3 regions of the Kitasatospora sp. GAS1066B genome follow, and region 2 is predicted to be linked to each of the others. Evidence: riboswitches for the same ligand, from Rfam matches in the RefSeq annotation. Region 2 holds a riboswitch; each other region holds the start of a gene.
The links. Region 2 has a riboswitch for cyclic di-AMP ahead of ABH937_RS30605 (LysM peptidoglycan-binding domain-containing protein). Riboswitches for the same ligand answer to the same signal wherever they lie in the genome.
Positions count from the first base shown of each region.

Region 1 (7,406 bases), on a different contig from region 2:
CCCACCAGGACGTGTTGGAGTGCCTGGCCGGATGCGGGGCGATGGCGCGCATGTCCTACGATCTCCGGCATGAGCACTGCAGCCATCCCGGGCGCACCACTGCCCGTCCGCACGCCAGGCTCCCGCGCGCGGGGGCGCCACCGTCGGCCCGAAAGGCCCGAGGTGCCGATCGGCGCGCCGGCGCTCGTGCTCGCCGTCCCGGCCGAGGCCGGCCCGGCCGCGGTGGCGCTGGTGGACGAACTGGTCTCGATGATCCGCTTCGAGCAGCCGGGCATCGAGGTGGCGGCCGGCTGGCTGCGCACCGCCCCGGCGGCGGAGCAGGACCCGACCGACAGCGAGCCGGCCCCGGATCTGCGGGAGCCGGGCGCCGATGAGCAGGGGGCGGCGGCGCCGACGACCCGGCCGACCGCGACGGTCGAGGAGCTGATCTCCTGGGCGCTGGCGGCCGGACGACCCGCGCCGGTGCTGGTGCCGCTACTGCCCGGCCCGCACGACTACCTGATGGACCTGCACGCGCTGGCCACCGAGACCGGCGCCCTGCTGACCGACGCGCTCGGCCCGCACCCGCTGCTGGCGGAGGCCGTGCACGTGCGCCTCTCCGAGGCCGGCCTGGCCCGCGCCGACCGCGCCCGGCTCTTCGCCATCACCACCGCCGCCGACGGCGTGGTGCTGATCACCACCGGCGGCCAGGCCGCCGCCGACGCCGCCGGCATCACCGGCGTGCTGCTCGCCGCCCGCCTGGCGGTGCCGGTGGTCTCCGCCGCGCTGGACGTGCCGGGCTCGGTGGCCGACGCGGTCGACCACCTGCGGGCCACCGGCTCGCAGCGGCCGGCGCTGGCCCCGCTGGTGATCGGCCCGGAGGCCGACGAGCAGTTGCTGCTCGCCGCCGCCGCGGAGACCGGTTGCGAGAGCGCGGCCGTGCTGGGCGCCTACCCGACGATCGGTCAGCTGGTCGCCTCGGCGTACCTGGCCGCGCTGCCGGTCCCGGCGGTCGAGGAGGCTCCCGTCGAGGAGGCCCCGGACGACCAGGCCGCTGCGGGCGAGTGACCCGCTAGACGGCGAGTCAGCACGAGACAACACCAGATAGCGGACAAGGCCCTGGCCCTGCCCCCGGCGCGAGCGCTGGGGGCAGGGCCGGCGGCATGTCCGGCCACGGCACCGGGGCGGCCGGGTCCGGGCCCGGGGCGGCGAGAACGGCCCCTGAGGCCTCCCTCACGGCCCGGAAAGGGCGGGCGGGCTCGCGGCCGGACGGGCCACCTCCCCGGCAACGCCCAGGCGACCGGCAGGTGACGGCCCGGCGGCGGTGCGGGGCGCTCGGCGCGACTCCCGAGGGGGCGGCAGCAGGCGGTTCGCGGTGGCGACCTGACGGAGTGACAGAAGGTGCAAAACGGACATTCGGTTGATGTCGGCCAGTCACGCCGCGCTGCGCCGGATGAGACTTTGGTCCTGCCCCGAGCCGTTCCCGCAAGACGAATTTCCAAGATCCCCAAGAGATCTCCACACCCGGAAAGCGGACGGACCATCAGCACCGCGCGCCCTGAAGGAGCGCCATCTCCCGAACCCCAGGCGTCAGTTGCGCACCACGCCCGGACCACTCCTCCGACGCCCCCTCAGTTGTGCCGCCGGAGCGATCTTGAAGCTCCCGTGAAGTGCCTGTGACGGCCGTCACAGCTGTTTGCGGTTTCAACTTATCTCTGTCTAACGTGCTCCCCGTTCGTGGTCACACGGACCCAGCGCAACCGGACGCCTAGTCCTGCCACCGGCCGCGCTGGCAGCGCGAAAACGCAACCACGGCAGGAGCGGGGGAACCAGGTAAGCCGCTCCGGCGCCGGTCTTCGGACCAGGTGCCCGGGGCTAGGGGTGAAGCCGCGCAGCGCGCGGCCGGGCAACTCCAGCCCGAATCCGACAGCTCACCTCGCAGGCGTAGGAGAGGATCGCGTCTTCATGCTGCCCACTTCCGGCACGACCCGTCCGTCCCGTAACGCCCGTCGGGTGATCGCGGCCACCGGTCTGCTCGGCCTCGGTCTGACCCTGCCGTGCATCACCGCCACCACCGCCAACGCGGCGCCGGTCTCCACCTGGGACAAGGTCGCCCAGTGCGAGAGCACCGGCGACTGGAGCATCAACACCGGCAACGGCTACTACGGCGGCCTCCAGTTCAGCGCCTCCACCTGGGCCGCCTACGGCGGCACCCAGTACGCGGCCCAGGCCAACCAGGCCACCAAGGACCAGCAGATCGCCGTCGCCGAGAAGGTGCTGGCCGACCAGGGCCCCGGCGCCTGGCCCGTCTGCTCGATCCAGGCCGGCCTGACCGCGGGCGGCCCCGCCCCGGCCATCAACCCCGGCGGCTCGACCAGCTCCTCCGCGGCCACCACCAGCGCCCCGGCCCCCAGCACCCCCGCCCCGAGCGCCCCGGCGCAGAGCAGCGGCTCGCACCAGGGCGGCTCGGACCACGGCAACTGGGGCCACTGGAACCACTCCCAGGGCGACCAGAGCTACACCGTGAAGGCCGGTGACTGGCTCTCCACCATCGCCAACACCCACCACGTGGACGGTGGCTGGCAGAAGCTCTACGACCTCAACAAGTCGGTCCTGACCCAGGGTCCGGACCTCCTGTACCCGGGCGAGCACCTGTCGCTCGGCACCCAGGCCGCCCCGGCCACCCAGGCCCCCGCCAGCACCCCGGCGCCCGCCCCGGCCCCGGCGGTCACCGCCCAGACCACCGCCGCCACCAGCGCGCCGGCCGCGACCGGCTCGATGGCCGCCGCGATCAGCTTCGCCGAGTCCCAGGTCGGCCAGGCCTACATCTACGGCGGCACCGGCAACGGCGGCTGGGACTGCTCCGGCCTGACCCAGGCCGCGATGGCGAAGGCCGGGATCTCCATCCCCCGCGTCGCCGCCGACCAGGCCGCCGCCAGCACCCCGGTGTCGATGAACAGCCTGCAGCCGGGCGACCTGCTGTTCTGGTCGAACAACGGCCAGGACTCGGGCGTCTACCACGTCGCCATCTACGTGGGCAACGGCCAGTTCGTCGAGGCCGCCAACCCGAGCGCGGGCGTGAAGTACGAGACCATCAGCAACTACGCCCCGGACTTCGCCGGCCGGGTCTGAACGACCTGACGGACGCGTGGTGAAGAACGCGTCCTGACGGGCACGTGCCGATCGGCACTCTCCGATCGCAACCGCAGGGCAGCCTGAAGGCCGCCTCCCCGAAGGGAGGCGGCCTTCGGCCGTGCTCGGGCATGCCGAGGTCCCCCGCTGATCGATCAGCTGACGCGGAGACGTTCCAAGAACTCCGGGACGCCCTCGACCTGCTGGTAGCGCCTGAAGGCCGGTGCGAGTTCGCGGACCAAGGTCACACACCGCTCGGCACCGATGCGGGTGGCGAGATCAAGGGATTCGTTGGTGACGGCGAGGGCACGCTCGACCTCGCCGGACTGAAGATGGCTCCGTGCCTCGTAGGTCAGGAAGATCCCGCGCGTCTTGTCCCGGGAGCGGGGCAGCAGCGACATGCCCTCGGTGATCCGGGCCTTGGCGAGGTCAGATCGGCCAAGGTCGAGCATGCACTGGCCGGAGTCGACGGTGAGGTCTGCGGGGCTCATCCACACACACCAGCTGGGGGCGGGGTCGGCGGCTGTGGTCGACAGCTCGGTCTCGGCGGCGGACAGGTCGCGGTAGCAGTCCGAGCGCTCGCCAAGCGCGGCATGAGCCCTGGCCCTGCGCAGGAGGAGCAGGGAGCGGGCCGTAGGGTGCTCGGTGCGGGAGAGCGCGTTGCCGAGGAGGTCCACGGAGATGTTCGGCCGGCCGAGCCAGTTGGACTGGTAGGCGAAGTCGGACAGGACGCCGGCTCCGAAATCGCGGTCGCCGGCAGCGTGTGCGCTGTGCAGGGACGCCGACCACAGGCGGCCTGCGGCTGAGTGGTGACCCTGGTCGAAGCGATGCCAGCCGCAGGTGGTCGCCAGGGATGCGGCGAGAAGGTGCAGTCGCTTGCCGGTGCGCTCACTGTAGCGGCCGTCGGCAATCAGGTTGGTGACCGTGGCGAGGTGAGCATCCATCAGTTTCGCGGTGTGCTGGCGTTGCTCGGTCGGAAGCGTCGTCAGTCGCGTACTGGTGGACTCCAGCCAGTCGACCAGCTCGCCATCGACGCTCCTACCGCCCAAGGCGGTGGTGAGGTGGTCCGGTTCGACCAGCGCCCACTGGGCTGCGAGGCCAGCCAGCGAGATGGCGCTGAAGGTCATGAAGTTACGACGGTCCATCGCGGTTCTCTGGGCCTCTCGAAGTGTTTGAACGGTATACGCGGAACCCAGCGGCAACGGGACATCGTGCCCGGGCAGCCAGTCCGGCCAGCCGAACATCTCGACGTCCTCGACCGGGACGTCCAGGGCATCGGCGAGCAGCAGTTCAGACTCCGAGCTCGGCCCAGCCTGGTAGTTCTCCCACTTCCAGACTCGCTGTCGATCGATCCCCGAGCGGAGCCCACGCTTGGCGGCGGCCTGGCGGCACAGCCGCGCCAGGTCTTCCAACGTCAGCTCGCGCTGGACACGCACGTATGTGAGGGGGTGCCGGATCGGATCGTCCACGGGCCAATCCCATCATCCACAGTGACCGGCAGCTTACTGCGCGCGAGAGCGGGACTACACCGGGACGACAGGCAACGCCTGTCCGACTACGAGCAGTTGGGCTGTACTCATCATGCGTCGACAAGTTCCCGCACGAAGCGGAAGGAGTCCGCTCATGAAACGGCGAGCTGCGGTCACCGGCCTCGGCCCACGTTACCTATTGACGGAGGGTTCCATGGCACACACCATCCGCTACCACCGCCGCATCGCGTCTCGGCCGCGAACAGTTGTCGTCCAGCCCGACGGCTTCTGCAACCTGGCCTGCCGGTACTGCTACCTCCCGGACAAGGAGCGGCGGTCGCCCATGCCGCTCGCCGTCGCCGAGGCGGTAGCCCGCTCGGTCTCCGAGTTCGCCGACCCGTCGTCGCCGCTGGAGATCGTCTGGCACGCCGGGGAGCCGATGGCCCTCGGGGTCCGCCGCTTCGTCGAACTGGTCGAGCCGTTCGAGGAGCTGAGGCGGACCGGAGCGCTGCACCATTACGTGCAGACGAACGCCACGCTGGTCACGGACGCCTGGTGCGACTTCTTCGCCGACCGGGAGTTCCGGATCGGGGTGAGCGTCGACGGCCCCGCCGCGCTCAACTGCGATCGGGTCGATCGCACCGGGAAGCCCGCGTTCAGCCGGAGCATACGGGGTATCCGTCGCCTGCGTGACGCCGGCATCGGCTTCTCGGTGATCGCGGTCGTCACCGCGGACGGCATCAGCCGGCCGGAGGAGCTGCTGGACTTCTTCGCCGAACTCGGCTGCCACACGGTCGGCTTCAACATCGAGGAGTCCGAGGGTGCCAGCACCACCAGGCAGACCCCCGTGCTCGAAGAAGCCGTCGAATTCTGGCGCCGGACCATCACCTGGACCCGCGCGCACCCAGAGCTGAGGGTCCGGGAAGTGGACCGGCTGGGCGGCTACCTGCGTGCGCTCCGGGCCGGGAACGGTTGGCGGGACGTGCTGATCGACCCGATACCCGCTGTCTCCTCCGCCGGGGAGGTGGTCCTCCTCTCCCCCGAGCTGGCGGGCGTCACCGCCCCCGGGTACCAGGACTTCCGCGCCGGAAACGTCCTGGAGCGGTCCATCGGCGCCATGCTGACGGACGCGCACCGGCTGCGCTACGTGGACGAGTTCCTGACCGGCCTCGACAACTGCGAGGCCACCTGCGAGTTCTTCGGATTCTGCCGGGGCGCGCAGGCCGGCAATCGCTTCTTCGAGAACGGCTGCTTCGACAGCACCGAAACGAACCACTGCCGCGTGTCGAAGCAGGCCCTTCTCATCGCTCTGTCCGATACCGTCCGCAAGGAGCAAGCCGCATGACCCTCCTCGAACTACTGGAAACCGCCCAGGCCAGCGTGATCACCGATCTCGTGGGCGTCCTGGAGGTCGAGCCCGCGGTGGGCAAGTTCGACAACCGGCCCACGTGGGACAACACGTCGTCGTCGTTCGACAACCGGCCGACCTGGGACAACTGGAACAAGAGCAGCAAGTAGACCTGTCGCAGGCCCGTGGATGAATTGGCGGGCCGGGCCCGCTTTCGAGAGCGAGACACCATGGACAGCCGCACCTTCGGCCGCGTCAGCGTCACCCTGCCCAACCTCGCCGACGGCTACCTCACCAACGTCACCACGCTGGAGAGCGGACGAGGCTCCGTCCAGGAGTTCCGGTACGCCGACGCCGACCTCCGCGACCTCGACCTCGCCCGGGCCCGCCTCATCACCGGCCGCGTCACCCACCTTCACGCGACCCGCGTGCGTCTGGATGACGTCCGGGTCGACTCGGTGGAGTTCGACAGCTGCGACTTCGGCTCTGCCGACTGGAGCGACAGCAAACTGTCCCGCGTCGTCTTCCGCGACTGCAAGATCATGGGCGCCAACCTCACCAGGGTGAACCTCGACAGCGTCCTCTTCGAGAACTGCAAGCTCGACTACGCCACCTTCGAGCAGGTCCGTGCCGCCGGCCCTGTCGCCTTCTCGAAGACCGCCCTCACCGAGGCGTCGTTCAACGGCTGCGACCTCGCCAAGGTCGTCTTCGACGACTGCACGCTGCGACTGACGGAGTTCGGCCGCGGCACCTACAAGGAGACGGACCTGCGCGGCAACGAGCTGACCACCGTGCGCGGGGTCGCCAACCTGGCAAAGGTCATCATCAACCACTCCCAGCAGGCCGATCTCGCCCAGGCCCTCACCGCGGAGCTGGAGGTCATCTACGACGAAGACCTGGACAACGGACGGAGTAACTGGTGAGCCTGAGGATCGCCCTCGGCTTCGATGCCCTCCGCGAACGCTGCCAGGTCGCCGACGTCCGGACGGCGCACGGGGATCCTGAGTACGAGGACGGCGCGGTCCTGCCATTGGGTCCCTGGCGCCCCGTCACCCTCGGGACAGGAGCACACGTCACATCGACGGAGGAGACCCCGGACTCTGTCCTGGTGGAGCTGGTCGAGAAGATCGACCGTGCCCAGCTTGACCGCCTGGACGTCACCCAGCTCGGCACCACCGAAAGCCCCGCGAAGGCTCTCACCACCACTCCCAACTACCGCGACGGCCGGCGCATCGGACTGCACCTCGACAACTGGGACAAGCTCACCTACGCCGCCAAGCACACCGGCCGGCGACGGTTGTGCATCAACCTCGGTCCCGGCAGCCGGTACCTCCTGCTCGGCGACACCGACATTCAGGCGATCTGCCGCGCGGTCCACCAGGACTACGCGACTCGGTACCCGCACACGGACGACCTTCGCGCCTACGTCGCCGCCGGACGCCCCCTGCGGTGCCTGCGCATCCGGCTCGAGCCCGGTG
Region 1 is NZ_JBGCCO010000039.1:56,453-63,858, reverse strand. Features, by position in the region: gene ABH937_RS32690 (hypothetical protein) at 70-1,047, shown strand; cyclic di-AMP (ydaO/yuaA leader) riboswitch at 1,774-1,937, shown strand; gene ABH937_RS32685 (transglycosylase family protein) at 1,945-3,111, shown strand; gene ABH937_RS32680 (helix-turn-helix transcriptional regulator) at 3,267-4,580, opposite strand; gene amcB (cyclophane-forming radical SAM peptide maturase AmcB) at 4,795-5,925, shown strand; gene amcA (multiple cyclophane-containing RiPP AmcA) at 5,922-6,098, shown strand; gene ABH937_RS32665 (pentapeptide repeat-containing protein) at 6,159-6,851, shown strand; gene ABH937_RS32660 (hypothetical protein) at 6,848-7,406, shown strand, end outside.
Region 1: linked by a shared signal. The riboswitch ahead of ABH937_RS32685 (transglycosylase family protein) and the one ahead of ABH937_RS30605 (LysM peptidoglycan-binding domain-containing protein) in region 2 are both predicted to bind cyclic di-AMP.

Region 2 (7,406 bases):
GCAGCACCCGCGGGTAGACCGGGTCGCCGAGGATCGGGATGCCCAGGCCGCTCATGTGAAGCCGCAGCTGGTGGGTGCGACCGGTCAGCGGGGTGAGGCGGTAGCGGGCCAGCTCGCCGCGCCGCTCGATCAGCTCGATCCGGCTCTCCGCGTTCACCGGCCCGGGCACCTCGCGGGCGGCGATCACGCCGCGCTCCTTCACGATCCGGCTGCGCACCACCCGGGGCAGCGCCAACCCGGCGTCGTAGCGCGCCACGGCCTCGTACTCCTTGGTCACCAACCGGTCCCGGAACATGGTCTGGTACGCGCCGCGCGTGTGCGCCGTCGCCACGAACATCACCAGCCCGGCGGTCAGCCGGTCCAGCCGGTGCGCGGGAATCAGCTCGGGCAGCTCCAGGTCGCGCCGCAGCCGGGAGAGCGCGGTCTGCACCACGTGGCTGCCGCGCGGGGTGGTCGCCAGGAAGTGCGGCTTGTCGACCACCACCAGGTGCTCGTCCCGGTGCACCACCTCGAGCTCGAACGGCACCGGGACCTCCTCGGGCAGGTCGCGGTGGAACCAGACGCTCGCGCCGGGCTCGAACGGCGTGCCGTGGTCGACCGGGCCGTGCGCGCCGACGATCTCCCCGGCGCGCAGCATCTGTGCCAGCCGCTCGGCCACCCCGTCCGGCAGCCGGTGGGCCAGGTAGTCGGCCACCGTCGGCCAGGGACCCTGCTCGGGCAGCCGGACCCGGACCGGATCCACCCCGTCGCGCTGCGGCAGCGGAGCGGGGGCGGGCTTCGTCCTGCGTCTCATGCCGCAGAGCCTACGGGGGTTCACCCGCGCCCCGACAGCTACGCCGCAGACGCATGAAGCGACCGCTGCCCTGGTCAGCCCGGCAGTACCTGCGTGATCCGCCAGAGGCGGCGCGGCAGTTCGCCCTCCTCGAACGGGTGGACGTCGACCGACCGCCACCCCGCGCCGAGCGCCTCGACCAGCTCACGGGAGAAGAAGTGGACGGCGAAACCGCCGTGCTCCCAAGTGTCGTCGCCATGGCCGATGCCCGCTCCGTAGTGGGCGTCGCCGGTGTGCCGCACCGTGTAGACGAAGACGCCGCCCGGGCGCAGCACCCGCCGCACCTCGGCGACCAGGGCGTGGATCTCCTCGGTGGAGAGCGCCATGCAGAGCAGCATGTGCGCGAAGACCGCGTCCACCGAAGCGGCTGCCGGCGGCAACGGCTGGCGCACGTCGTGCACCGCCGTGGTGACCCGCCCGGCCACCTGCCGGGCCTCGGCCGCCGCGCGCAGTTGGGCCAGGCCCACCGGGCTGAAGTCGGTGGCGAGCACCGAGAACCCCTCGCGCGCGAAGTAGAGCGCGTCACGGCCGTGCCCGGCGCCGAGTTCCAGCACCTCGCGGGCGCCGGCCGCCCGGAAGGCGGCGGCCGCGTGCACCGCGGGCTCGGAAGGCGCGGCTCCGTACATGCCGGGGTTCTGGTCGTAGGTGCGCTGCCAGTGCTCGCGCTGCGTTCGAGCCAGTTCCCGCTCGTCGTGCGACACGCTGCCGTCCTTCCGCTCGATCCGCGCTGACCAGCGTAGACGGCAGTGGACGTCAAGGATCCCGCCGCCGGCGCGGCCGGGAGGTCAGCTCAGCTCTTGCGCCCGACCCCCGCGTACATCCACCGGGTACTGGCCTCCGTCGGACCCTCCGCGCGCCAGAGCGGCACGAAGTCCACTCCGGGCTCCAGCAGTTCCCAGCCGTCGAACAGGTCGGCCACCTGTGTGCGGGTCCGCAGCCGGATGCCCGAGGTGGTCTTGTCCCAGGTCTTGGCCACCTCCGCGGCCCGCTCGGGATTGCCCTCGTGGGTGCTGTGCGAGAGCAGCAGATAGCTGCCGGGCGCCACTCGCTCGCGCACCCGCCGAACCGCCTCGCGTGCCTCCTCGTCCGTGACGAAGTGCAGCACCGCCAGCAGCAGCACGGCCACCGGCTGCCCCAGATCGATCAGCGCGGCCAGCTCCGGACGCTCGAAGAGCTCGTCCAGCTCCCGCACGTCCCCGGTCAGCACCGTGGTGGTGCGGTTGTCCGCCAGCAGCGCGCGGCCGTGGGTGAGCACGATCGGGTCGTTGTCCACGTACGCCACCCGGGCGTCCGGGTCGATCGACTGTGCCACCTGGTGGACGTTGCCGGGCGAGGGCAGGCCGGCACCGATGTCGACGAACTGCCGGACCCCCGCCTGCGCGGCCAGCTGGACCGCCCGGCGCAGGAAGGCGCGGTTCTCCCGGGCGGCTGCCGGGATGTCCGCCGACGCGCTGATCGCGTGCTCGGCCGCCTGCCGGTCGGGCGCGAAGTTGTCCTTGCCGCCGAGCCAGTAGTCGTAGATCCGCGCGGGGTGCGGCCGGTCGGTATGAAGATCCGTCAGATAGCTTCCGTGCTCGGACTGCTGCACCGTCTCCCCCTTGCTCCACGCCCGTTCGTGGGCGGCCCGGTGCAGCATAGCGGTCGCGTTCGAATCGGTACGGCGGCGGGTGCGGGCGCAGACGCGAACCGGTACGGCGGCGGGTGCGGGGCGCGGACGCGGTTCGCCGCTCCGATTTAATGCCGGGCCACGCCTGGTGGGCCCGGGTAAGGTCGAGCGATCCGATCCCCGCGCCGACACCCCCGGCCGCCTTGCGAATGCGAGATCAGATGACCGACCCGGCTGCCGAGTTGCCGTACAACGAGCAGCGAGCCGACGAACTGTCACCCCCCGCCCTGCCGGTGCCCGACCTGCTGCCGGAGACCGTGCGGGCGCTGCGACACCGCCTCGCCGTCGGACAGGCCGAGGGCCGCACACCCTCCCTGGTCGGCGCGGTGGTCCGCGACGGGCGGCTGGTGTGGACCGACGCCCGCAGCATGATCGAGGGCCACGCGCCGGACGAGAACGTCCAGTACCGGATCGGCTCCATCTCCAAGACCTTCACGGCCGTCCTGGTCATGCGCCTGCGGGACGAGGGTCTGATCGACCTGGCCGACCCGCTGGAGCAGCACCTGCCCGACACCGCCGCGGGCGGCGCCACGATTCGCCAACTGCTCAGCCACACGGCCGGCCTGGCCGCCGAGACGCCCGGCCCCTGGTGGGAGCGCACCTCCGGCGAGCTACGCCCCGAGCTGGGGCACCTGCTGGAGGACCAGCCGTTCCGGCACTCCGGCGGGGAGCGCTTCCACTACTCCAACCCCGGCTTCGCGCTGCTCGGGGCGCTGGTGGCCAAGATCCGCCGGATGCCCTGGATCGACGCGCTGCGCCAGGAGGTGCTGGAGCCGCTCGGCATGACCCGCACCACCCTGCTGCCCCAGGCCCCGCACGCCGGCGGGTTCGCGGTGCACCCGTGGGCGGACGTGATGCTGCCCGAGCCGCTCACCGACACCGGCCTGATGGCGCCGGCCGGCCAGCTCTGGTCGACCGCCGCCGACCTCGCCCGCTGGGCCGCCTTCCTTGCCGGCGCCACCCCGGGCGGCACCGGCAAGGTGCTCTCCCGCGACACCCTCGCCGAGATGCGCCGGCCCGCCGCCGCGCCGGAGGGCGACTGGAGCTCGAGCTACGGGCTCGGCCTGCAGCTGCTGCGCCAGGACGGACGCCTACTGATCGGCCACGGCGGCTCGATGCCGGGGTTCCTGGCCGGCCTCTGGGTGAGCCCGGCGGACGACGTGGCCGTCGTCACACTGACCAATGCGACGTCGAGTCCCTCGTTCTGGCCGGTGGCCGGCGAGTTGCTCGCGATCGTGGCCGAGCGCGAGCCCCGGTTCCCCGAACCGTGGCGCCCGTTCACCGACGCCGATCCCGAGCTGCTGGCGCTGACCGGCCCCTGGTACTGGGGGCCCACCGCGCTGGCCCTGCAGCTGCGGGCCGACCGCACCCTGGAGCTCAGCTGGCTCGCCACCGGCGCCCGCCGCGCCCGCTTCCGTCCCGAGCCCGACGGTTCCTGGACCGGCCTGGACGGCTACGACGCGGGCGAGTCGCTGCGCGTGGTGCTCGCCGCCGACGGCTCGGTGAGCCACCTCGACCTGGGCACCTTCGTGCTGACCCGCACCCCGTACGACCCGGCCGCGGCCGTGCCGGGCGGGGTCGACCCGCAGGGCTGGCACGCGGGCTGACGGAATCTCAAATCACGCGGAGATAACAACGCCCATTGTGAGGGGAATCACGCGAGGAATCCTCCGCTGGATGCTTGACGTTTTTCTGACTCTCTCCCAGGTCGAACATGAGACACCTCACATTGGCTTGTGATAGGACCTTCGACCTGATTACGGTGCATCTCGTTCGTCTTCACACGAACCCCGCTCCCCGGAACGCCGAATCCTGCCGCCGGACGGAGTGGGCACGTGCATACACAGCACCACGGCAGGGGCGGGGGACCCAAAGGTAAGTCGCCTCACCCGGATTCTCCGGGCGGGGCTTGGGGTGAAGCCGCGCAACTGCGCGGCCGGGCAACTCCAGCCCGAATCCGACAGCTCACCTCGCAGGCGTGGGAGAGGAAACGCTTTTCATGCTGTCCGTCAACGGTCGCTCCAGCCTGCCCAACCGCGCCGCCCTCAAGCGCGCCATCGCCGTCACCGTCCTCGCCGGTGTCGGCGCCGGTCTGCCGCTGATCGCCGCGACCGGCGCCAGCGCGGCGCCGCTCCACCAGGCCGGCTACGGCCACCACCACACCGCCGAGCAGGGTTACGGCTACACCGCCCACCAGGCCGCCGCCCCGCAGGCCGCCGCCGCTCCGGCTGCCGCCCCGCAGGCCGCCCCGGCCCCCGCCGCCGCTCCGGCCGCGCCCGCCGGCTACACCGTGCAGAGCGGCGACTGGCTGTCCAAGATCGCCACCAGCCACAACGTGCAGGGCGGCTGGCAGAAGCTGTACGAGCTGAACAAGTCCACCCTGACCCACGGTCCGGACGCGCTCTACCCCGGCCAGCACCTGGCGCTGGGCGCTGCCCAGACCGCCCCGGCCCAGGCCCCGGCCGCCACCCAGGCCCCGGCTCCGGCCGCGCCGGCCGCCGCGCCGAAGGCCGCTGCCGCGGTCGTCGCCGCCCCGGCTGCCGCGCCCGTCGCCGTGAACGTCAGCAGCCCGAGCTCGCTGCAGGCGCTGGCCGCCTCCATCGTCCCGGCCGACCAGCTGGCCTCGTTCGACCAGATCATCACCCACGAGAGCGGCTGGAACGTCAGCGCCACCAACCCGAGCTCCGGTGCCTACGGTCTGCCGCAGGCGCTGCCCGGCAACAAGATGGCCGCCGCCGGTGCCGACTGGGCGACCAACCCCGCCACCCAGATCAAGTGGGCGCTGCAGTACATGGACACCACCTACGGCAGCCCGAACCAGGCCTGGGCCTTCTGGCAGGTCCACCAGGCGTACTGATCACCCCGTGATCAGCAGCCACAGCTGCAGCCGTAGCTGAACCGGCCGGCCGGTCGACAGGTCCTCGCACCTGACGACCGGCCGGTCGGCTTTTCACGCCGCGGGTCGGATCAGTCCGCGGCGCCGTAGCGGACCAGGTAGCCCGCCAGCCGCGCGACATCGTCGTCCGTCCAGTCGGTGAACCGCTCGGTGAACGACTGCCGCCGCATCTCGTACGCCTCCCGCAGCAGCGCCAGGCCCTGCTCGCTCGGGCGCAGGATCTGACCGCGCTGATCCTCCGGGTCCACCTCGCGACTCAGCAGCCCCAGCTTCTCCAGTGCGCCCACCTGCCGGCTCACCGTCGACTTGTCGAGCAGGAAGTACGCCGCCACGTCCGCCGCCCGGCAGCCGCCGCGCTCGTTCATCAGGTCGAGAATGCTGTAGGTCACCAGCGACAACCCCGGATGCAGCTGCGAGGCCTTGTGCCGGGCGCGGCGCGCGAAGGCGGTCAGCTCGCGCTGGATGGTCTCGATCGATTCGTCCCGACCCGACACGCTCGTCTCTCTTCTCCCGCGCCGGAATCTCCCGCGCCGACCTCTCCGATACTGGTTGCGCAGTACAACATAGCGGCCGACGGTGGTCCGAGGCGCTCATCACAGCCGGTAACCTTTCGTTGACAGATCCGACAGATCCGACAGGCCGTCAGTGGAGTGACAGATGGATCGGCATCCACCGACGGACCCGCCCGTCCGCTCCGCCACCACCTCGCCCCAGGAGTTCGGCGCGGAGCTGCGCCGGCTGCGGACCGCGCGTGGGCTCTCGCTCAGTGCGCTGTCCCGACTCCTGCACTACAGCAAGGGCTATCTCAGCAAGATCGAGAACGGCAGCAAGCCGGCCGGCCCGGACCTGGCCCGCCGCTGCGACCAGCTGCTGGACGCCGACGGCGCTCTGGTCCGGCTCGCCGACCCCGAGCCGGCGCCCGAACGCGCGCCCGGCGGCCTGCCCGCGCCCGCCGCGACGGACCGTGCGCCTACGCTGCCCTGCCCCTATCCCGGCCTGGCCGCCTTCGGTCCGCAGGACGCCCGCTGGTTCGCCGGCCGCGAGAGCGCGCTGACCGCCCTGCTCGATCGCCTGGCCGAGCGCGCCGGCCACGGCCCGCTCGCCCTGGTCGCGCCGTCGGGCGCCGGCAAGTCCTCCCTGCTGCGGGCCGGTCTGCTGCCGGCGCTGCGCCGCGGCGCGCTGCCCACCACTCGCCCCGGGCCCCAGCGGGTGGTGGTCTGTACACCCACCGGCCGGCCGCTGACCGCGCTCCGCCGGGCCCTGGAAGCCGAGCCACCCACCGCCGACAGTCCCCACGCCGAGGCCCTTGTCCCCCGGCCGACCGGCGACGGCGGCGGCAGCGGCCTGGTGCTGGTGGTGGACCAGTTCGAGGAGGTGTTCACCCTCTGCCCGGATCCCGCCGAGCGGCGCGCGTTCATCCAGGCCCTCTGCGAGCTCGCCGCCGATCCGGGGCCCTCCCCCACGCTGGTGGTGCTCGGCGTCCGCGCCGACTTCTGCGGCCGCTGCCTCGAACACCCCGAGCTGGTCCCCGTCTTCACCCGCGGCGTACTCGCCCTCGGCCCGATGACCGCCGCCGAGCTGCACCAGGCGATCACCGGTCCGGCTGCGGAGGCCGATCTGCTGCTGGAACCCGGCCTGGTCGAGGTCCTGCTCCGCGACCTCGGCCTCGCGGGCATCCCGCACCCGGCCGGCTCGCCGGAGGACCCGGCCACCGCGATCGCCGCACCGCTCCAGGCCGGGCTGGCCGGCGTCCTGCCGCTGCTCTCGCACGCGCTCCTCGCCACCTGGCAGCAGCGCGAGGGGCGCACCCTGACCGTCGCGGGCTACCTGCGCACCGGCGGCATCCAGGGCGCGATCGCCGCGACCGCCGAGAACCTCTTCGCCGGCCTGACCGGCGAGGGCCGCCAGACGGCCCGTCAACTGCTGCTCCGCCTGGTCCACGTCGCCGAGGACAGCGAGGCCACCCGCCACCCGGTTCCGCTCGACCAACTCCGCACCCCTGCCGCCGCCCC
Region 2 is NZ_JBGCCO010000034.1:2,191-9,596, reverse strand. Features, by position in the region: gene ABH937_RS30625 (pseudouridine synthase) at 1-793, opposite strand, end outside; gene ABH937_RS30620 (class I SAM-dependent methyltransferase) at 868-1,533, opposite strand; gene ABH937_RS30615 (SAM-dependent methyltransferase) at 1,623-2,420, opposite strand; gene ABH937_RS30610 (serine hydrolase domain-containing protein) at 2,660-4,105, shown strand; cyclic di-AMP (ydaO/yuaA leader) riboswitch at 4,331-4,490, shown strand; gene ABH937_RS30605 (LysM peptidoglycan-binding domain-containing protein) at 4,498-5,355, shown strand; gene ABH937_RS30600 (MarR family winged helix-turn-helix transcriptional regulator) at 5,466-5,888, opposite strand; partial or broken gene ABH937_RS30595 (helix-turn-helix domain-containing protein) at 6,052-7,406, shown strand, end outside.

Region 3 (7,406 bases), on a different contig from region 2:
ACTCGGCGGCGATCCTCACCGACGCCTTCCCGGCCCGCCAGCGCGGCATGGCCCTGGGCATCAACCAGATCACCGCGCTGATGGGCATGTTCCTCGGCCTGCTGGTCGGCGGCGTGCTGGCCACCATCGACTGGCGCGCGGTCTTCTGGGTCAGCGTGCCGGTCGGGGTGCTGGGCACCTTCTGGTCGTACCGCAGCCTGCGGGAGACCGGCACCCGCAGGCCCGGGCGGATCGACTGGGTCGGCAACCTGACCTTCACCGGGGGCGCCGCCTGCCTTCTCGCCGCGATCACCTACGGCATCCAGCCCTACGGCGGTCACCCCACCGGCTGGACCAACCCCTGGGTGCTGGGCGGCCTGGGCGCCGGCCTGGCGCTGCTCGCCACCTTCTGCGTCGCGGAGACCCGGATCGCCGAACCGATGTTCCAGCTGCGGCTGTTCAAGATCCGCGCGTTCGCCGCCGGGAACCTGGCGGCGCTGCTGATCGCGATCGCCCGCGGCGGCATGCAGTTCATGCTGATCATCTGGCTGCAGGGGATCTGGCTGCCGCTGCACGGCTACTCCTTCGAGCGCACCCCGCTCTGGGCCGGCATCTTCATGCTGCCGCTGACCGTCGGCTTCCTGCTCGGCGGTCCGATCTCCGGCTACCTCTCCGACCGGTACGGCGCGCGGCTCTTCGCCACCAGCGGGCTGCTCCTGGTGGCCGCCGCCTTCATCGGCCTGATGCTGCTGCCGGTCGACTTCCCCTACCCCGCCTTCTCGGCCCTCCTGCTGGTCAGCGGGATCGGCCAGGGCATGTTCTCGGCGCCGAACACCTCGGCGATCATGGGCAGCGTGCCGCCGGAGCAGCGCGGCGTGGCCTCCGGCATGCGCTCCACCTTCCAGAACTCCGGCACCGCGCTGTCGATCGGCCTGTTCTTCTCGCTGATGATCGTCGGCCTGGCCGGCTCGCTGCCGCACGCGCTGCAGAGTGGCCTGACCGCGCAGCAGGTGCCGCCAGCGACGGCGCAGCAGGTGGCCGGGCTGCCGCCGGTGAGCACGCTCTTCGCCACCTTCCTCGGCAAGAACCCGATCGGTCAGCTGCTCGGCCCCAGCGGCGTACTGCACAGCCTGCCGGCGGCCAACTCGCAGGTGCTGACCGGCAACCGGTTCTTCCCCGAACTGGTCTCCGGCCCGTTCCACCACGGCCTGGTCACCGTCTTCAGCGCGGCCGCCGCGCTGGCCCTGATCGGCGCGCTCGCCTCGGCGCTGCGCGGCCCGCGCGCCGCCAGGAGCGGCCAGGCCGGAGCCGGACAGCACCCCGACTCGGACCGGGCCGGCTCCGACACCAAGACCCCCGCAGTGAAAGGACCTCAGCGATGACGCAGCACCCCGCGAACAGCGCCCTGCTGGTGATGGACGTTCAGCGGACCATCGTGGACCGCTTCCCCGCCCCTGAGTACCTCCCCCGGCTGGCCGGCGCCGTCGAGGCCGCCCGCGCCGCCGGGATACCGGTGATCTACGTGGTGGTCGGCTTCCGGGCCGGCCACCCGGAGATCAGCCCCCGCAACAAGACCTTCGGCGCCCTGCGGCTCAGCGGCGCCTTCACCGACACCGACCCCGGCACCCAGGTCTCGGACGAGGTCGCGCCGAAGGACGGCGAACCGGTCGTCACCAAGAAGCGGGTCAGCGCCTTCGCTGGCAGCGACCTCGCCCTGGTGCTGCGCGCCGGCGGGATCGAGCACCTGGTGCTGACCGGCATCGCCACCAGCGGCGTGGTGCTCTCCACCCTGCGCGAGGCCGCCGACCTCGATTTCGGCCTCACCGTGCTGGCCGACGGCTGCCTGGACGCCGACCCCGAGGTGCACCGGGTGCTCACCGAGAAGGTGTTCCCCCGGCAGGCGGAGGTCCTGGACATCGAGGCGTGGGTGACGAGCCTCGGCAGGTGACGGCATGGAACGCCGCTGCCGACCGGCGCGCGCCGGTCGGCAGCGGCGTTCACGTCCTAGACGCCAGGAGTGCTCGGTGGAACGGGGATTCCGACCTGCGCCGCGAGCGAGTCGGCCAGTGCCTCGCGGCGAATCCGCCGGTCGACGTAGAGCAGCCCGTCGGTCAGCGGCGTGATCGGTGCGGTGAGCACCGTCGCGACGCCCAGGCCCAGCAGCACGAAGGCGATGCAGAAGACCACGCCGAAGGCCGAGGGGCCGCCGGACACGGTGTCCCCGTACTGGTCGACCCGATCGCCGGCGGTGAGGCCGAGCCCGATCACGCCGATCACCCAGGCCGGGGCCAGAATCGCCTGGCTGACGAAGGATCCGATCATCCGGATCAGGTACGGGATGCCCAGACTGCGCCACCAGGCGCCGTGGTTGAGCGTCCAGGCCCGGCGGATCGCGGCGACCGGGCGCCGGTTCTCCAGCACCACCACCGGGACCAGCAGGGTCAGCCGCACCCCCGCGTAGCCACCGAGCCCCAGCACCACCAGCAGCAGGAGCACCGCCAGCACGCCGAACACGGCACCGCTGTCGGTCAGCAGCCCGAGCACGGTGGCCGGCACCAGCGCGACCAGCACCGCGGCGAGCCCGGCCGCCGCCAGCAGCAGCTGGGCACCGAGCACCCGCCACAGGTGGGGGCGGGCCTGCGACCAGAGCTGACCGGCCGTCACCGGGCGGCCGACCACGGCGTGCCGCAGCACCGCCGCACTCGACACGCTCGCCACCAGCGAGAACGCCAGGAAGCAGAGCAGCAGCAGGAGCCCGCCGACGATGGCGAGCACGCCGATGGTGAAACCCTGGCTGTCGGTCGGCTGGGCCTCGGTCTGGTCCGACAACTGCTGGAAGGTCCCCGAGGTCAGCAGGTAGCCCACCGTGCCGTAGACGGTGAACAGCACGGCGGCGGCCGCCAGCACGCCGAGCAGCGGCAGCAGCAGCGGCTTGACGTAGCGGCGCATGGTGGTGAAGACACCGCTGAGCACGTCGCCGAGCCCGAGCGGGGCCAGCGGTATCACCCCGGGCTTGGGCGGCGCGGGCCGAACGCCCCAACCCGCCCAGGGCGGCGGCCAACCACCCGGCGCGGCGCCGGGGTACGGGCCCTGGTAGCCCTGAGTGGCTTGGTAGGGCTGCTGGTACGGCGGCGGTGGCGGCGGGTACGGGCCGGCGGCACCCGGCCGGTCACTCGGCGCCGCCGCGTCGGCCTGCCCGCCGCCCGGCTGCCCCGGCGCCGGATCGGGCTCCGGATCCGGCGCCCGCCACACGTCATCGCCGCTCATGCTCTGCTCTCCCCCTGTACCGCACAGTGCCGTTGTCTCGCGCCGGCCAGGTGTATTCGGCCCGCGGACCCCAGAGCGTACGGGAGGGCCGGCACGGCAGGCACGACCGGGGCGGCCGGTCGACGGCCGGGTGGCTAGGCGGATCGACCGGGCCGGCGCGGTCAGCCGGTGCTGTACCAGTCCCAGGGCAGCGCCCCGTGCTCCGGCAGCTGCGGCTCACGCGAGTTGATGGTGATCAGCGGGCGGTCCTTCCAGACCGTCGCGTCGTTGGACCGGCGGCACATCTCGGTGCGCGCGTGGTCGGTGTTGGCCACCAGCACCAGGACCGTCTCCTTGCGCAGCCGCTCGAAGACGGCCTGATCCGGGTCGTCCAACGCGGCCCGCAGCCGGGCCCGGTCGGCCAGCCGCAGCCGCCCCCGGTCACCGTAGCCGAGCGGGCGGACCTCCGCGGTGGTCCTGGCCACGCCGCGAGCGAGCGTCAGCAGCGGCAGCAGGGTGGGGATCCGGCCCGGATCGGTGACGCCCTCGCCCTGGGCCGCGCGGTAGACCGCCAGGCCGAGCAGGGTCCGCACCGCCGCCAGATCGCCGCCGGCCACCCGGGGGTCGTATCTGGCCGCCCAGTTGGTCAGCCCCCGGGCCCAGTACATGGCCACGTCCAAGGCGGCCGCCTTGCCCATCAGCGCGGCGTCCACCTCCCACCACCAGTGCGGATCGCCCTCGGCCGCCTCGATGGCCGGCTCCAACTCGTGCACAGCCCTCACCTCGCTCCCGGTGCGCCCACCGCATCCCGGTCGGGCGCGCGTGCCCCCTATGGTGCGGTGGTGCGCGGCGCGATGTCCGCCGATCGGGCAAACCCGCTCGGCCGGGCGGGTGGGCAACTCCCTTGCGCCGCCCGGCCGTCCAGCCTCAGGGCGTCTGGCCGTACAGGTGCTCGACGTGCAGTTCGACCACCAGCCGGCGATCGCGGACCATCGCCGCGCGGTACTCGTCCCAGTCCGGGTGCTCGCCTGACAGCGTGCGGTAGAGGTCGACCAACTCCTCGACGGTGGCGTCGTCCTCGGCGGCGGCCACCGGCGTCAGCTCGGCGGTGCCCTCGGCCACCGCCCAGGTCCCGTAGTCCGGGCTGGTCGCGTACAGGCTCGCCCGCGGGTCGCGGGCCAGGTTCTTCGCCTTCACGCGATCGGCGGTGATCGAGACCCGGATCAGCTCCCGAGCCGGGTCGTACGCATAGCGGACATTGGAGAGCTGGGGCCGCCCGTCCCGTTTCAGGGTCACCAGCACGCCGGTCCGTTGGGCGGCGAACAGTTCGCGGATCTTGACTTCGTCGGCCATCGGCCTCTCCTCAGCAACTGAAGCAACTGATCGGCTGTTCCACCGCCAAACTAGCGGGCCGGGAGGCGAACCGGCCGCGACAGCGCGCGGTGTTCCCGGTACGGAGCATCGCCCAGCTGCCGTGATTCGCGTGTGACGTGTGCGATGCGGGGTTGTTATCAGGGTGATGATCCGTCTAGTCTCCCCAGCAACCCGTCACCGTGCGGGCACCCGGACGCGGTACGCCGAGTCCTGCCCAACGCGCTCCCGGGACCACGACACACCTCTGGGCAGGGGCGGGGGACCCAGGATTCATGCCGTCCCCGTACGGCTCGGGGTGAAGCCGTCCGCCGGATCCGTCCGCGCGAACGGCCGGGCCAGCCTCCGGTCCGAACCCGACAGCTCACCTCGCAGGCGTGCGGAGAGGGATCTTCCATGGGCATATCCGGGGTGTTCTCCGGTCCGGGCCGCCACCGTCGGCCGAGCCAGGCCGACCGCGCAGTGGCCGTCGCGACCGTGGCCGGCGCCGGTCTGGCCCTGCCACTGCTCACGGCCACCGGCGCGCACGCCGCCCCGGCCACCGCCTGGGACACGGTGGCCCAGTGCGAGACCGGCGGCAACTGGAGCGCCGACACGGGCAACGGGCACTACGGCGGGCTGCAGTTCACCCAGCAGGACTGGGTCGCCAACGGCGGCGACCGGTACGGCGCGGTGGCCTCGCACGCGACCGAGGCGCAGCAGATCAAGGTGGCCGAGCAGCTGCTCGCCGGCCAGGGTCCGGGCGTCTGGGGGAACTGCGCGACGGTGGCGGGGCTGACCGCGCCGACCGCCACCTCCGTGCCCACACCCGCGCCCACTGCGTCGACGTCCGCGCCCACCACCGCACCCCCGATCACCGACACGCCGACCGCGCCGGTGATCGGCGTGTCGATCGGGCCCAGCGCCTCGACGGGCACCTCGACCAGCCCCCTGCCCGGCTCCGCGCCCACGTCGACGGCTGCGCCGACCCAGGCCCCGGCCGCCCCCGGCACCACGGCCCCGGCGCCGGCCGCGCCCGGCACCACCAACGCCGCCGCGCCCACCGCCAGCCCGACCCCGCAGGCGCCGACCGGCTCGCCGACCCCGGCAACCCAGGCCCCCGCAGCGCCGACCCAGGCCCAGAGCAGCACTCCCCCGGCCGGCACCGCGACCACCCCCGCCACTGGCACGCCGAGCACCGCCCCGACCAGCGCGCCCGTAGCCGATCCGACCACCCCGGCAACCCCGGCCGCGCCCGGCACCCCCCAGTCCCCCGCCGCCGGCCAGGGCTACACCGTCCAGCACGGCGACAACCTCTGGACCATCGCCCAGAGCCACCACCTCGACACCTGGCAGCACCTCTACCAGGACAACCTCGGCACGGTCGGCACCAACCCCGACCTGATCTACCCCGGTCAGCAGCTCCAGCTGCCCTGACGGACCGTCAGCCCCGTGCCCGGCGCCCCTGGCGCCGGGCACCTCGGGCAGCCGTCAGAATGGACCCATGTCACGACGCCCCACCAGGCCCCGCCCGGCCCCCGCCCCCGCCGCGCCGGACCGCTGCCCGTGCGGACTGCCCGCGAGCTACGCCGACTGCTGCGGCCGGCTGCACAGCGGCCTGGCCCAGGCGACCACCGCCGAGCAGCTGATGCGCTCGCGGTTCAGCGCCTTCGTGGTCGAGGACGCCGCCTACCTGCTGCGCAGCTGGCACCCGCAGACCCGGCCGCCGGCCGTCGACTTCGATCCCCGACTGCGCTGGCAGCGGCTGGAGATCCTGGGCAGCACCGAGGGCGGCCCGTTCCACCAGGAGGGCACGGTGGAGTTCGTCGCCCGCTACCAGGAACAGGGCCTCTCCGGCAGCATGCGGGAGAAGAGCCGCTTCGTGCGCGACCAGGGCGTCTGGGTCTACCTGGACGGCGTGGTCGCCGACTGAACCGTCCTGCCGTCCTCGCCGGCACCCTGCCGGGGGCCCGCGGGCGGCCGCTAATTGCCTGGCCGCCCCGGCAACCCCGGGCTAGCTTGGCCCGCATGGACCAAGGCGCCCCCTCCGCAGTCACCGCCCCTGCCGCTGCCCCCACCACCGCCCCACCCGGTGCCAAGCTCAACCCCAAGGCGGTGGCCGCGGCCACCGTCACCGTGCTGCTCTGGGCCTCGGCCTTCGTGGCGATCCGTTCGGCCGCCGCGCACTACGGCCCTGGTGCGCTCGCGCTGGGCCGGCTGACCGTCGGCTCGATCGCGCTGCTGGCCGTCTGGGCCATCCGCCGCGAAGGCCTGCCACCCCGCGCCGCCTGGCCGGGCATCGCGCTCTCCGGGCTGCTCTGGTTCGGCCTCTACATGGTCGCGCTCAACTGGGGCGAGCAGAAGGTCGACGCCGGCACGGCCGCCATGGTGGTGAACATCGGCCCGATGCTGATCGCGCTGCTGGGCGGTTGGCTGCTGCGCGAGGGATTCCCGCGGCAGTTGATGGTCGGCATGGCCGTCTCGTTCGCGGGCGCGGTGGTGGTGGGTCTCGCGCAGTCGGGCGGCAGCGGTTCCTCGGTGCTGGGCGTGCTGCTCTGCCTGGCCGCCGCCCTGCTCTACGCGGCCGGTGTGGTGGCCCAGAAGCCCGCGCTGCGGCACGCGACTGCGCTGCAGGCCACCGCCTTCGGCTGCCTGATCGGCACGGTGGCCTGCCTGCCGTTCTCCGGACAGCTCGCCGGCCAGCTCGGCCACGCCCCGCTGTCGGCCACGCTCAACCTGGTCTACCTGGGCCTGTTCCCCACCGCGCTCGCCTTCAGCACCTGGGCCTACGCGCTCTCCCGCACCACCGCCGGCCGGATGGGCGCCACCAC
Region 3 is NZ_JBGCCO010000008.1:25,561-32,966, reverse strand. Features, by position in the region: gene ABH937_RS10800 (MFS transporter) at 1-1,361, shown strand, start outside; gene ABH937_RS10795 (cysteine hydrolase family protein) at 1,358-1,927, shown strand; gene ABH937_RS10790 (hypothetical protein) at 1,984-3,246, opposite strand; gene ABH937_RS10785 (hypothetical protein) at 3,408-4,007, opposite strand; gene ABH937_RS10780 (PPOX class F420-dependent oxidoreductase) at 4,153-4,578, opposite strand; cyclic di-AMP (ydaO/yuaA leader) riboswitch at 4,824-4,990, shown strand; gene ABH937_RS10775 (transglycosylase family protein) at 4,993-6,012, shown strand; gene ABH937_RS10770 (YchJ family protein) at 6,080-6,508, shown strand; gene ABH937_RS10765 (DMT family transporter) at 6,604-7,406, shown strand, end outside.
Region 3: linked by a shared signal. The riboswitch ahead of ABH937_RS10775 (transglycosylase family protein) and the one ahead of ABH937_RS30605 (LysM peptidoglycan-binding domain-containing protein) in region 2 are both predicted to bind cyclic di-AMP.